Regions from separate parts of the Mesorhizobium sp. M0174 genome, predicted to be linked through region 1. Evidence: predicted binding sites of a transcription regulator. Region 1 holds the regulator's gene; the other holds the start of a gene.
The links. The regulator PhoB, encoded in region 1, activates phosphate uptake and scavenging genes when phosphate is short. The targets are predictions, from matches to a motif close to TGTCATNNANCTGTCAT.
Positions count from the first base shown of each region.

Region 2: phnC (phosphonate ABC transporter ATP-binding protein) is a predicted target of PhoB. The motif match lies at 4,312-4,328, and genes of this name have one in related genera.

Region 1 covers NZ_JAMYTB010000005.1:143,685-150,845, reverse strand. The annotation lists gene pstS (phosphate ABC transporter substrate-binding protein PstS) at 1-189, shown strand, start outside; gene pstC (phosphate ABC transporter permease subunit PstC) at 249-1,238, shown strand; gene pstA (phosphate ABC transporter permease PstA) at 1,242-2,093, shown strand; gene pstB (phosphate ABC transporter ATP-binding protein PstB) at 2,090-2,893, shown strand; gene phoU (phosphate signaling complex protein PhoU) at 2,926-3,633, shown strand; gene phoB (phosphate regulon transcriptional regulator PhoB) at 3,650-4,339, shown strand; gene NKJ13_RS12810 (ROK family protein) at 4,349-5,593, opposite strand; gene xylF (D-xylose ABC transporter substrate-binding protein) at 5,879-6,919, shown strand; gene NKJ13_RS12800 (sugar ABC transporter permease) at 7,062-7,161, shown strand, end outside.
Region 2 covers NZ_JAMYTB010000001.1:14,626-21,786, reverse strand. The annotation lists gene phnH (phosphonate C-P lyase system protein PhnH) at 1-71, shown strand, start outside; gene NKJ13_RS00115 (carbon-phosphorus lyase complex subunit) at 73-1,185, shown strand; gene NKJ13_RS00110 (alpha-D-ribose 1-methylphosphonate 5-phosphate C-P-lyase PhnJ) at 1,182-2,093, shown strand; gene phnK (phosphonate C-P lyase system protein PhnK) at 2,090-2,866, shown strand; gene phnL (phosphonate C-P lyase system protein PhnL) at 2,869-3,576, shown strand; gene NKJ13_RS00095 (DapH/DapD/GlmU-related protein) at 3,573-4,190, shown strand; gene phnC (phosphonate ABC transporter ATP-binding protein) at 4,410-5,258, shown strand; gene phnD (phosphonate ABC transporter substrate-binding protein) at 5,347-6,255, shown strand; gene phnE (phosphonate ABC transporter, permease protein PhnE) at 6,309-7,161, shown strand, end outside.

The DNA of each region.
Region 1 (7,161 bases):
AAGCCGGACGACGCCGCGACCACCGGCGAAGCGCTCAAATTCTTCGCCTGGGCGTATGACAAGGGCGACGAGATGGCCGGCGAGCTGGACTACGTTCCGATGCCCGACAAGGTGGTTGAGAGCGTCAAGGCCATGTGGGCCAAGGAAGTCGTCGGCGACGATGGCAAGCCGCTCTACTCGGCTATGTAATCTCCTCCAGGGAGGGCGTCGACGGCGCCCTCCCTGTTGCCTTTAATCGCGAGGACCCAATGACCATCGCTTCCGATGCCATGCCATCATCTGCAGCAGCCCGGGCCAGGGACGCTACGGTGCGGCGCTTCGCGCTCACAGATGCCATATTTCGCGGACTCACCCGCGCTTCCGCAATCCTTGTGCTGGTCATCCTCGGCGGTGTCGCGATCTCGCTGTTTGCCGGCTCATGGCAGGCGCTGTCGTCCTTCGGCTTTTCTTTCCTGACGACTGAGAGCTGGAATCCGGTCACGGAAAAATTTGGCGCACTGGCGCCGATCTACGGCACCCTGGTGACGGCGGCCATCGCCATCCTGATCGCGGTTCCGATCGGCATCGGCATTGCGATCTTTCTCACCGAGCTCTGCCCGCGCCCGCTCAGGCGCCCGATCGGCATAGCGGTCGAGCTATTGGCCGGCATTCCCTCGATCATCTATGGTATCTGGGGCCTGTTCGTGTTCGCGCCATTCCTGCAGACGACGATACAGCCCTTCATCATCAACATCTTCCACGGCGTGCCGGGACTATCCAGCCTTTTCGCCGGCCCTCCTTACGGCATCGGCCTTCTGACCTCGGCGCTGATCCTCGCCATAATGGTGTTGCCCTTCATCACCTCGATCACCAAGGATGTCTTCGATACGGTGCCGGCGGTGCTGAAGGAATCGGCCTACGGCATCGGTTGCACGACCTGGGAAGTGACCCGGCGCGTGGTCATTCCCTATACCCGCATCGGCATCATGGGCGGCGTCATGCTTGGCCTCGGCCGGGCACTCGGCGAAACCATGGCGGTGACTTTCGTCATCGGCAACGCGCATCGCATCAGTGCCTCCCTGTTCGCACCGGGCACGACGATCTCGGCGACCATCGCCAATGAATTTACCGAGGCCGACGGCGACCTCTACACCTCCTCGCTGGTCGCGCTCGGCCTGATCCTGTTCGTCATCACCTTCCTGATCCTTGCCGCCGCCCGCTATATGCTGATGCGGATCGACGCCCGTACGGGAGCCTGACCGATGTCGACATCCTCATCGCTCCACAGCCGCCGCAAAGCCAGGAATTCGGTGATGATGGCGCTTTGCGTCGTCGCCGCCGGCATCGGACTTGCCTGGCTGGCGCTCATTCTCGGTGCGTTGGTCTATAAGGGCACAGCCGGGCTTTCGTTCGCGGTCTTCACCGAGATGACGCCACCACCGGGCGAAGCCGGCGGCCTGCTCAATGCCATCGCGGGCAGCCTGCTGATGACGATCATCGCCGTTGTCGTCGGCACGCCGATCGGCGTGCTGGCGGGAACCTACATGGCCGAGTATGGACGCTTTTCGCGCATCACCACCGTCGTCCGCTTCATCAACGACATCCTGTTGTCGGCGCCGTCGATCATCATCGGCTTGTTCGTCTATGAATTGATGGTGCGGCCAATGGGACATTTCTCGGCCATTGCCGGCGCCGTGGCGCTTGCCATCCTGGTCATTCCGGTGGTCGTGCGCACCACTGAAGACATGCTCAACCTGGTGCCGAACGCGTTGCGTGAAGCCGGTGCCGCGATCGGCGCGCCACGCTGGGTGGTGATCCGTTCGGTCGCCTACCGCGCCGCATTGTCCGGCATCGTCACCGGCATATTGCTGGCGATAGCACGCATTTCCGGCGAGACGGCGCCGCTGCTTTTCACCGCGCTCAACAACCAGTTCTGGAGCAGCAATATCAACGCGCCGATGGCCAGCCTGCCGGTGACCATCTTCCAGTTCGCTCTCAGCCCTTACGAGGAATGGCAGCAACTGGCGTGGACCGGCGCACTCATAATCACCCTGACGGTTCTGGGCTTGAGCATCCTCGCCCGCAGCCTTACCGGACGCAGAGAGGACAGATGACACAGATGTTGTCCCCAGACATGACGATGACCGAAACGGTCACCGAGAAGACGAAGATCGAGGTCAAGAACCTCAACTTCTACTACGGCCAGAGTAAGGCGCTGAAGGACATCAGCCTGTCGCTGCCCGAGCGCAGCGTCACAGCCTTCATCGGCCCTTCGGGTTGCGGGAAATCGACGCTGCTGCGCGTCTTCAACCGCATCTACGAGCTCTACCCGAAACAGACCGCCGAGGGCCAGGTGCTGCTCGACGGCAAGAACATTCTCGACCGGTCGCAGGATCTCAACCTCCTCAGGACAAAGATCGGCATGGTGTTCCAGAAGCCGACGCCGTTCCCGATGTCGATCTACGAGAACATAGCATTCGGCGTCAGGCTCTACGAGAATCTCGGCAAGTCCGAGATGGACGGCCGCGTCGAGCAAGCGTTGAAGCGGGCCGCGCTGTGGAGCGAGGTCAAGGACAAGCTAAACGCCAGCGGGTTGAGCCTGTCCGGTGGCCAGCAGCAGCGGCTCTGCATCGCGCGCACCGTGGCAGTGAAGCCGGAAGTCATTCTGCTCGACGAACCGGCTTCGGCCCTCGACCCGCTGTCGACGGCCAAGATCGAGGAACTGATCGACGAGTTGCAAGCCGACTACACGATCGTCATCGTCACCCACAACATGCAGCAAGCGGCGCGCGTGTCGCGCCAGACCGCCTTCATGTATCTGGGTGAACTGGTCGAGTTCGACCGGACTGAGAAGATCTTCACATCGCCCCGCGAGAAGCGCACGCAGGACTACATCACCGGCCGCTTCGGCTGAGCCGTTCCGATCATGCATATGAGGACAGGACCATGGGCGAACACACAGTCGCTTCTTTCGACGAGGATCTCGAGCAGATCAGTAAGCTGATCCGCGACATGGCCGACCTCGCCGGTTCGATGGTCGGCGGGGCGACCAAGGCCCTGTTGAATTCCGACAACGTGCTGGCGCAGCGCGTCGTCTCCGACGACGCCATCATGGACGCGCGTCAACGCGAACTGGACGATCGCGCCATCACCCTGATCGCCAAGCGCCAGCCAATGGCTCACGATCTGCGCCATGTCGTCGGAGCGATCCGCATGGCCGGCGACCTCGAACGCATCGGCGACCTTGCCAAGAATATCGCCAAGCGTGTGAGCGCGGTCGGCCTCAGCGTCACGCCGCGCGACCTATCGCATTCCATCGATGCGATGGCGCAGCTGGTGCTCATCCAAGTGCAGGGCGTCATCGAGGAATATGCCGCAGGCGATGCGGCCGCGTTGGCCAAGCTGCGCGCCGCCGACGAGCGTATCGACGTCAAATACACGTCCGTGTTCCGCGAGCTGTTAACCTACATGATGGAAGATCCGCGCAACATCACCGCTTGCACGCATCTGCTGTTCTGCGCCAAGAATCTCGAGCGGATCGGCGACCATGTCACCAACATCGCCGAGAATGCGTATTATGTGCTGACCGGCGAGCAATTGCCCGTCAATCGTCCGAAGCAGGACGAAACGACAATGTCCGCGCCGGTGACATGATGGGGGTGCCCAGCCGATGATCGCACCACGCATAATGGTGGTGGAGGACGAGGAGCCGTTGGGCGTGCTGCTCCGCTACAATCTCGAATCCGAAGGCTACCAGGTCGAGGTGGTGACACGCGGCGACGAAGCCGAGATCCGTTTGCAGGAAAATGTGCCCGACCTTCTGGTGCTCGACTGGATGATACCGGCGGTTTCCGGCATCGAGCTCTGCCGCAGGTTGCGCGTGCGCCCCGAAACCGAGCGGCTGCCGATCATCATGCTGACCGCGCGCGGCGAGGAGAGCGACCGGGTGCGCGGTCTTTCGACCGGCGCCGACGACTATCTGGTCAAACCGTTTTCGACGCCGGAATTCATGGCCAGGGTCAAGGCGCTGCTGCGGCGCGCCAAGCCGGAAGTGCTGTCCAGCGTGTTGAAGGTCGGCGACATCGTGCTCGATCGCGAATCGCACAGGGTCTATCGCAAGAAGAGCGAGATCCGGCTCGGGCCGACCGAATTCCGACTGCTCGAGTTCATGATGCGGCATCCGGGCCGCGTCTTCTCGCGTAGCCAGTTGCTCGATAATGTCTGGGGCGAGACGATCTACATCGACGAACGCACCGTCGACGTCCATGTCGGGCGGCTGCGCAAAGCCGTCAATAACGGCCGCATGCCGGATGTCATCCGCACCATCCGCGGTGCCGGCTATGCGATCAGGGAAGATTGACCCGCCTGGTCAGGCGACGTTCTTTCTGACGCCGGGCCTCATTTGCGCGCCCGGCGCGAAAATCTCCTGGTCGACGAAGCTTAACGCCCGCATCGCGCAGCCTTCGCGGATCAGCGGCAATTCGTTCGGCTCGGTATCGAAGGAGATCGAGCCCGAGTGCTGGCCGCCGGCGGTCTGGGCGATTGCCTTGCGCAAGGCCGGCTCGATCAGATCGAAGGCAGCGGCACTGGCGCCGACCATCGCGACCGGTGCCGGATCGATCAGCGCGAACAGCGAGCCGAGACCGAAACCCAGCGCTTCGCCGGCCTTGCGGTAGGCCTCGCGTTCCGGCCCATCCTTCTCGCGCGCGCGGGCGGCCAGCGCGCGCATGTCGGCGTCGCTGACGTCGGCGATAGGTTCGCTGTCTTCGCTCATCTGCCTGGCGTTGCGCCAGATGGCATAGTTGCCGGCATAGGCTTCGATGCAGCCGCGCCGCCCGCAACGGCAGAGCGCGCCGCCCGGACGATGGATCATGTGGCCAAATTCGCCGCCCGAGGAATGCGTCCCGGTGAACAGTTCGCCCTTCAGCACAAGCCCCATACCGATGCCATGCGAAAGCAGGATGGCGATGAAGTCGTCGCGATAGCGATCCGGATTGCGCCAGCGCAAAGCCACCGCCATCATATTGCAGTCGTTCTCCACCGTGGCCGGGATGCCGAATTCGTCCTCCAGCATGTCGGCAAAGGCGATGTCGGTCTGCGGCGTGATCGGCGACCACAGCATGGCGCGTGCAGGGGAGTCGGTAATGCCCTGAATCGCCAGGGCGATGCGGGCGACACTGCGGACGTCAAGGTCTGGGTCCTCAAGCCGGCGCCGGACGATGGCCATGCATTCGCGGATCAGCTCGTCGCGCGGCATGGTCAGCGTGTCCAGCCGGCGCTGTTCCTCGGCGACCACCTGTCCCGCATAGTCGATAATGGCGGCCGACAGGAAATTCAGTGACAACACCACGGTCAGCACCGCCGCCGCTTCCGGGTTGAGGGCGAGGCCGACCTGTGGACGACCGCGTTTCAACGAAACGGGCTCACTTGCCTTGCTCTCGGCGAGGATGCCTTCCCGTATCAGGTCGGAGGAGATCGCCGATATGGTTGAATGACTGAGGCCGGTGGTGGCTGCGATCTCCGTACGCGATGGCTGGCCGGCCCGGCGCACCGCCGAGATCACCATCGCCCGGTTGCGCCGGCGCAAATCGTCATGGCGGATTCCGACCGACATCGTTTTGCTTTCCTCCCGGTTGCCGCGGCCGCTCATGAACCGGAAGCCGTCGGTAATGTCCGACAAATAGTGTCGGATGCGGCAAATAGTGTCAGATGCAGGTGGCGCTGTCATCGTTTATTCCGACGCTCGAAAAAACTCGCACAGTCATCAAAATCCATCAGAATCGATGTTGACAGCAGCCGGAGATCGGGCCAGTATTTTTTCGAGGCTCGAAAAAATTAGAGCTTCTAAGCTGGTCTTTGAGCCAATTGGTCACGCCGTACGCGGCGCAGGGAGGATATGATGAAGAAATTCACGACCGCCATTCTGGCGGGTGTCGCCATGACGCTGGCGCTGGCGTCGGTGGCGCAGGCGAAAGACAAGGTCATCGGCGTTTCCTGGTCGAACTTCCAGGAAGAGCGCTGGAAGACCGACGAGGCCGCAATGAAGGCGGCCATCGAGGCCGCCGGCGACAAGTATATTTCCGCCGACGCACAGTCCAACCCCGGCAAGCAGCTCACCGACGTCGAGAGCCTGATCTCGCAGGGTGCCAATGCGCTGATCATCCTGGCACAGGATGCCTCGGCCATCGGGCCGGCCGTGCAGAAGGCACTGGACGAAGGCATCCCGGTCGTCGGCTATGACCGGCTGATCGAGAACAAGGACGTGTTCTATCTGACCTTCGACAACAAGGAAGTCGGCCGCATGCAGGCCCGCGAAGTCTTCAAGGTGAAGCCGGAAGGCAACTACGTCTTCATCAAGGGTTCGGGTTCCGATCCGAATGCCGATTTCCTGTTTGCCGGTTCGATGGAGGTGCTGAAGGAGGCCATCGACAGCGGCAAGATCAAGAATGTCGGCGAGGCCTATACGGACGGCTGGCTGCCGGCCAACGCTCAGAAGAACATGGAACAGTTCCTGACCGCCAACGACAACAAGGTCGATGCCGTGGTCGCGGCCAATGACGGCACCGCCGGTGGCGTCGTCGCCGCGCTGACGGCGCAAGGGCTGGCCGGATCGGTTCCGGTCTCGGGCCAGGACGGCGACCACGCCGCACTGAACCGCATCGCGCTTGGCACACAGACCGTGTCGGTGTGGAAGGACGCGCGCGAGCTCGGTAAGAACGCCGCCGAGATCGCCTCGCAGCTTGCCGACGGCAAGCAGATGACCGACATTGCCGGCGTGAAGGATTTCACCACGCCCGGCGGCAACACGGTCAAGTCGCTGTTCCTGACTCCGGTCGCCATCACCAAGGATAACCTCAACGTCGTCATCGACGCCGGCTGGATCAAGAAAGAAGAGGTCTGCGCCGGCGTGGCGGCTGGCACTGTTGCGGTCTGCAACTGAGCCGACGTTTCCGAGAAGCCCGAACGCCGCGGCCGCTCGCCGCGGCGTTTTTTCAAAAAGAATTGTTTTTCCGCTTCCGGCGGATAACTTCTAGGCTGCTTCCGGCATCCGCGGCAGACGGCAACCCGGCGGGAGAAACATCATGACCGACACGACTTCCAACACGCCGGTCGACAGCACGGCAGACCGGGCGCGGGAATCCGAGCTCGGCATCGTTGCCCGATTTCTCAAGGCAACCGAGA
Region 2 (7,161 bases), on a different contig from region 1:
TCATCCTCGCCACGTCCGACGCGATTGCCTGCCTGCCGCGCACGACGCGCATCAAGACGATGGAGGCGTAGGATGTATGTCGCGGTAAAGGGTGGCGAAGCGGCCATTCGCAACGCCCACAAACTGCTCGCCGACCGCCGGCGCGGCGATCGTTCGGTGCCCGCACTTCGCCTCGACCAGATCGTCGAGCAACTGGCGCTCGGCGTCGACCGGGTAATGAGTGAAGGTTCGCTCTACGACAGGGAATTGGCGGCACTCGCCATCGTCCAGGCGCGCGGCGACATGATCGAGGCGATCTTCCTCATTCGCGCCTATCGCACCACGCTGCCGCGCTTCGGCTACACCAAGGCGGTCGACACAGGCACGATGCTGGTCGAGCGGCGGGTGTCGGCGACCTACAAGGACCTGCCCGGCGGCCAGTTGCTCGGCCCGACTTTCGACTACACCCACCGGCTGCTCGATCCCGAGCTTGCCGCAGGCGGCGAAGTCGCCGAGCCGGAGCAGCGTGCCGGCGAGGCGGAAGCCATGCCGCGCGTGTCGGCGATCCTCGCCCGCGAGGGCCTGATCGAATCCGACGGCGACATGCCTGAAGATCATGTCCCCGGCGACATCACCCGCGAGCCGCTCGAATTCCCGATGGCGCGCGACATCCGCCTGCAGGCGTTGTCGCGCGGCGATGAGGGGTTTTTATTGGCGCTCGGCTATTCCACCCAGCGCGGCTATGCGCGCAACCATCCCTTCGTCGGCGAGGTCCGTATCGGTAAGGTCGAACTGGAACTGGACGTGCCGGAACTGCCCTTTGCCGTGCCGCTCGGCAGCATCCGCGTCACCGAATGCCAGATCGTCAATCAGTTCAAGGGCTCGGCCAAGGCGCCGCCGCAATTCACCCGCGGCTACGGCCTCGTCTTCGGCCAGAGCGAGCGCAAGGCGATGGCCATGGCGCTATGCGACCGCGCGCTGCGTGCCTCGGAGTTGGGTGAGGATGTCGTCGCCGCCGCCCAGGACGAGGAGTTCGTCATCTCGCATTCCGACAATGTCCAGGCGACCGGCTTCGTCGAGCATCTGAAGCTGCCGCACTATGTCGATTTCCAGGCCGAGCTCGACCTCGTGCGCCGCATGCGCGCCGAGCACGACGCCCGCGAAAACGCCGGCAAGGCCGAAGAGAAGAGAGAGGCCGCGGAATGACCGCACAACCAACCGACATCGCCACCTACAACTTCGCCTATCTCGACGAGCAGACCAAGCGGATGATCCGCCGGGCGATCCTCAAGGGTATCGCCATCCCTGGCTACCAGGTGCCGTTTGCCTCGCGCGAAATGCCGATGCCCTATGGCTGGGGCACCGGCGGTGTGCAGGTCACCGCTTCGATCATTGGCCCGGATGATGTGCTCAAGGTCATCGACCAGGGCGCCGACGACACCACCAATGCCGTCTCGATCCGCGCCTTCTTCAAGAAGGTCGCCAATGTCGCCGTCACCACCGAGACGGCCAAGGCGACCATCATCCAGACTCGCCACCGCATCCCCGAGCATCCGCTGAGCGCGGGTCAGGTGCTGGTCTATCAGGTGCCGATCCCCGAACCGCTGCGCTTCCTCGAGCCACGCGAGACCGAGACGCGCAAAATGCATGCGCTGGAGGAATACGGCCTGATGCATGTAAAACTCTACGAGGACATCGCCAAACATGGCCGCATCGCCACCACCTATGCCTATCCGGTCAAGGTCGAGGGCCGCTATGTGATGGACCCGTCGCCGACGCCGAAATTCGACAACCCGAAAATGCACCGTTCGCCGGCTTTGCAATTGTTCGGCGCCGGCCGCGAAAAGCGCATCTATGCACTGCCGCCCTTCACCGATGTGGTCAGCCTCGACTTCGAGGACCATCCGTTCGAGGTGCAGACCTTCGACCAGCCCTGCGCACTGTGCGCGGCCGAGAACGTCTATCTCGACGAAGTTATCCTCGACGACCATGGCGGCCACATGTTCGTCTGCTCCGACACCGATCATTGCGAGAAGCGGCGGGCCGAAGGCCATCGCGGCCATCTTGCGCCCGAAATCCCTCTTGCCCTGGAAAAAACGGAGCCGGCGCAATGACGGACGAACCGCTGCTGCGCGTCTCTGCGCTGTCCAAATTCTACGGCTCGCGCGTCGGCTGCGAGAACGTCACCTTCGATCTGTGGCCGGGCGAAGTGCTGGCTGTCGTCGGCGAATCCGGTTCCGGCAAGACGACTTTGCTCAACTGCCTGTCGACAAGGCTACTGCCCAGCTCCGGCACCGCCAGCTACCGCATGCGCGATGGCCAATTCCGCGAGCTCTACCGCATGAGCGAGGCCGAGCGCCGCTTTTTGATGCGCACCGACTGGGGCTTTGTCCACCAGAACCCCGCCGATGGTCTGCGCATGACGGTGTCGGCCGGCGCCAATGTCGGCGAGCGGCTGATGGCGGTCGGCGACCGCCACTACGGAAAAATCCGAGCCACGGCGGTCGACTGGCTGTCGCGCGTCGAGATCGACGAAGACCGCATCGACGACGAGCCGCGCGCCTTTTCCGGCGGCATGCGCCAGCGCCTGCAGATCGCCCGCAACCTCGTTACCGGCCCACGGCTGGTGTTCATGGACGAGCCGACCGGTGGTCTCGACGTGTCGGTGCAGGCACGTCTGCTCGATCTGCTGCGCGGGCTGGTCACCGATCTCGGCCTGGCGGCGATCGTCGTCACCCACGATCTCGCGGTGGCGCGGCTGTTGTCGCAGCGCATGATGGTGATGAAGGACGGCCGCGTCGTCGAAAGCGACCTCACCGACCGCGTCCTCGACGATCCGCGCGCGCCCTACACCCAGCTTCTCGTTTCTTCCATTCTGCAGGTGTGACTATGGCAACCCCCCTCGTCGTCTCCGATGTCGCCAAGAGCTTCACCATGCATCTGCGCGACGGCATCAAATTGCCGGTGGTTGCCGGCGTCTCGTTCGCGATCAGGGCCGGCGAATGCGCCGTGCTCGGCGGCCCGTCCGGGGCCGGCAAGAGCTCGATCCTGAAAATGCTCTACGGCAATTATGCCGCCGACGAAGGCCAGATCATCGTCCAGCACGAGGGCGGGCTGATCGATCTCGCCGCGGCCAGCCCGCGCACCGTGCTTGCCGTCCGCCGGCTTACCATCGGCTATGTCAGCCAGTTCCTGCGCACCGTGCCGCGTGTCTCGGCGCTCGATGTCGTCGCCGAGCCGCTGGTCGAGCGCGGCGAGGAGCGTGAGGTCGCGCGCGGCAAGGCACGTGCCTTGCTGGCGCAGCTGAACCTGCCGGAAAAACTCTGGGCGCTGCCGCCGGCGACGTTCTCCGGCGGCGAACAGCAGCGCGTCAACATCGCGCGCGGCTTCATCACCGAGCATCCGATCCTGCTGCTAGACGAGCCGACCGCCTCGCTCGACGCAAGGAACCGCGACGTCGTGATTTCCCTGATCGCCGCCAAGAAGGCGGCGGGCGTCGCTTTGCTCGGCATCTTCCATGATCACGACGTGCGTGAGGCGGTCGCCGACCGCGTCATCGACGTGACCGCCTTCGCCGCCGGAAAAATCGCCGCATGACCAGGAAACTGTCGGAGGCACCGCTGATCCACGAGACGGCGCAAGTCGAGAACTCGACGCTTGGCCGCTGGACGGAGATCGCCGAGCGCTGCCGGGTTTCCGAAAGCACGCTCGGCGACTATTCCTACATGATGCAGGACTGCGGCGTCTGGTGCGTGACGATCGGCAAATTCGCCAACATCGCCGCCAGCGTGCGCATCAATGCCACCAACCACCCGACCTGGCGGCCGACGCTGCACCATTTCACCTATCGCGCTTCGGACTATTGGGACGACGCCGAGCACGAAAGCGAATTCTTCGCCCAGCGCCGCGCCAAGCGCGTCACCATCGGCCACGACACCTGGCTCGGCCACGGCTCGACTATCCTGCCCGGCGTCACCGTCGGCGACGGCGCGGCGGTCGGCGCCGGCGCGGTGGTGTCGAAGGACGTCGCGCCCTACACCATCGTCGCCGGCGTACCGGCCAAGCCGATCCGCGAACGCTTCGACCGCCGCACCGCGGAGCGCTACCAGGCGCTCGCCTGGTGGGACTGGGACCACGCTCGGCTGCGCGCCGCGCTCGAAGACTTTCGGGAACTGTCGGCGGAGGCTTTCCTGGAGAAGTATGGCGGCTAAGGGTCGTGAAATGGTGAAGGGGGCAGCGGACAGGTTTCGAGGCTCAGGAAAGCCTTTCTTGTCACCATTCACCATTCGAGCCTCTCGTGCTGGATTGGCCGCGCCGCTCCAGGCTGTGGGCAGTAACAAAACTGACATCGTTCCGACACCGCAGGTTCATGCGGCTGCGCTAGCGAGGGTCAACAGACCTTCAATTGCGATTGGACTGGAGCCTGCACCATGTCAGCTACGCTCGAAATCCGCGGCGTCACCCGCCGGTTCGGCAAGAACACCGCCGTCAGCAATGTCGACATCGCGATCCCGCACGGTCAGATGGTCGGCATCATCGGCCGTTCCGGCGCCGGCAAATCGACGCTTCTGCGCATGATCAACCGCCTCATCGATCCCAGCCAGGGATCCATCCTGTTCGACGGCGTCGAAGTCTCCGGGTTGCGCGGCTCGCCGCTCCGGCGATGGCAGCGCGACTGCGCCATGATCTTCCAGCAGTTCAATCTGGTGCCGCGCCTGGACGTGCTGACCAATGTGCTGCTCGGCCGGCTCAACCACCGCTCGACGCTGTCCAACCTGTTCGGCATGTTCTCGCGCAGTGAATGCGCCGAGGCTGTTGCCGCCCTTGAGCGTCTCGACATCGCCCGCACCGTACTGCAGCCCGCCGGCACGCTTTCCGGCGGCCAGCAGCAGCGCGTTGCTATTGCGCGTGCCATGATGCAGCAGCCGAAGGTGCTGTTGGCGGACGAGCCGATCGCCTCGCTCGATCCGCTCAACGCCAAGGTGGTGATGGATTCGCTGCAGGACATCAATTTGCGCGAAGGCATCACCGTCATCACAAATCTGCATACGCTTGATACGGCCCGCAACTATTGCAACCGTATCATCGGCATGGCCGCCGGCAAGGTTGTCTTCGACGGCCCGCCCGAAGACCTCAACCGGGAGGCCGTGCGCATGGTCTACGGCGCCGACAGCAATGGCGGCGAAATCTCCGAGGCCATCACCTCGACCAGCGTCGCCATCAAACAGAAAATCGCTGCATCCGCCGGACCGCTCGAGCCCGTATTCCCTGGCTACTGAGAACGGCCTGATCGCCCGCCCGCGTCAAAGGCACTCGTCAAAAGTTCGAACGCTCCGGCGCGAAGCCGGAACCAACAGGAGAGAGATAATGTTCAGGAAGATGGTTTTTGGCGCGGTTTCATTGCTCGCCATCGCAACAAGTGCCGCTCACGCCCAGGATATCGAGGAATTCCGCATCGGCATCCTTGGTGGTGAAAATGAAGCGGACCGGCTGCGCAACTTTCAGTGCCTCGCCGATCACCTGAAGTCCGAATTCGGCTTCGAGAAGGTCTCGCTGTTCCCGGCCGCCGACTATGACGGGGTGATCCAGGGCCTGCTCGGCGGCACCCTCGATTTCGCCGAGCTTGGCGCGTCAGGCTATGCCAGCGTCTACCTCAAGGATCCGAACGCCGTGACCCCGATCCTCACCACCCAGCAGACCGACGGCGCGACCGGCTATTATTCGATCGGCCTGGCGCTGAAGTCGTCCGGCATCACCGACATCAAGTCGGCAAAGGGCAAGAAGCTCGGCTATGCCGACCCGGATTCGACCTCCGGTTATCTGATCCCGCTGACCCAAATCCCGAAGGACACCGGCGCCTCGAACGAAACCTTCTTCGCCTCGACCCAGTTCAATGGCGGCCACGAGAACAACCTCCTCGCCGTTCGCGACGGCAAGGTCGATGTTGCGGTTGACGACTCCTCGGGCATTGGCGACTTCAAGAACGGCTACACCTCCGGCACCTTCCACAAGGAAGTCGCCAAGGGCGCCGTCGACCCCAACGATTTCGTCGAAGTCTGGCGCTCCGGCTTGATCCCGAACGGCCCGCTGGTCGTGCGCACCGCACTCGGCGGCGATATGAGCGCCAAGCTCGCCAACTTCTTCACCAGCCTGCCGGCCAAGGACAAGCCTTGCTTCGAGGCCATCGAAGGCGGCGATTTCACCGGCTACGTTCCGGTGAAGCCCGACTTCTACAGCGTCATCGTCGAAGCCCGCAAAGCCGCGATCGGCGGCTGAATGCAGTTGCAAAGGGCGGCCTTACCAGCGCCGCCCTTTTTGCATGTCCGATCATGACCATCTCAGCCACGATCCGTTCAGATGCGACCCGGCGGACAGCCGATTCCTGGCGACGGCAGACGTCCTTGCGCCGGTTCTACACGGCGCTCGGCATCGGTTTGCTGCTTATCGCGATGTGCACAGCCATGTGGTTTGCCGACGAGGCCAATGCCGGACATTTCTTCGATCGGCTGCCGCACATACTGGATTTCCTTAGCTGGCTTGTTCCCAAAGACTGGAACGACGTCTGGCGGGCGCTGTTCGACATCGCATCGCCGCACGACAAGGGCAGCCAGGAGTTCAACTTCCCGCTTGGCCGCGTCTATCTCTGGGGCGGTTTTTACCTACCCGAATATTTCGAGCTGATGCTCACCACGCTCAACGTGGCGCTGGTTTCCACTTTCATCGGCTTCGTCTTTGCGGTGCCGTTCTCGTTCATCGCCGCGCGCAATTTGACACCCAGTCCGGTGCTCAGGCTCGTCGTCAAGCGCTTCATGGAACTGCTTCGCGCCTTCCCCGAGATCGTCATTGCCGGCCTGTTCGCAGCCATCCTCTCGACTGGCCCGGTCGCGGCCATCATCGCCATCGGCCTGCATTCGATCGGCGCCCTCGGTAAGCTCTTCTACGAGATCAACGAAAACATCGACATGCGCGCCGAAGAAGGCCTGCGCGCGGTCGGCGCCAACTGGTTCGAGCGCGTGCGCTTCGCCGGCCTGCCGCAGGTGCTGCCCAATTTCATGTCCTATGCGCTGCTGAGGATCGAGATCAATGTCCGTATCTCGACCATCATCGGCGCGGTCGGTGGAGGCGGCATCGGCGAGGAGCTGAAGCTCTCCATCTCACGCGGCTTTGGCGCCAAGACGCTGG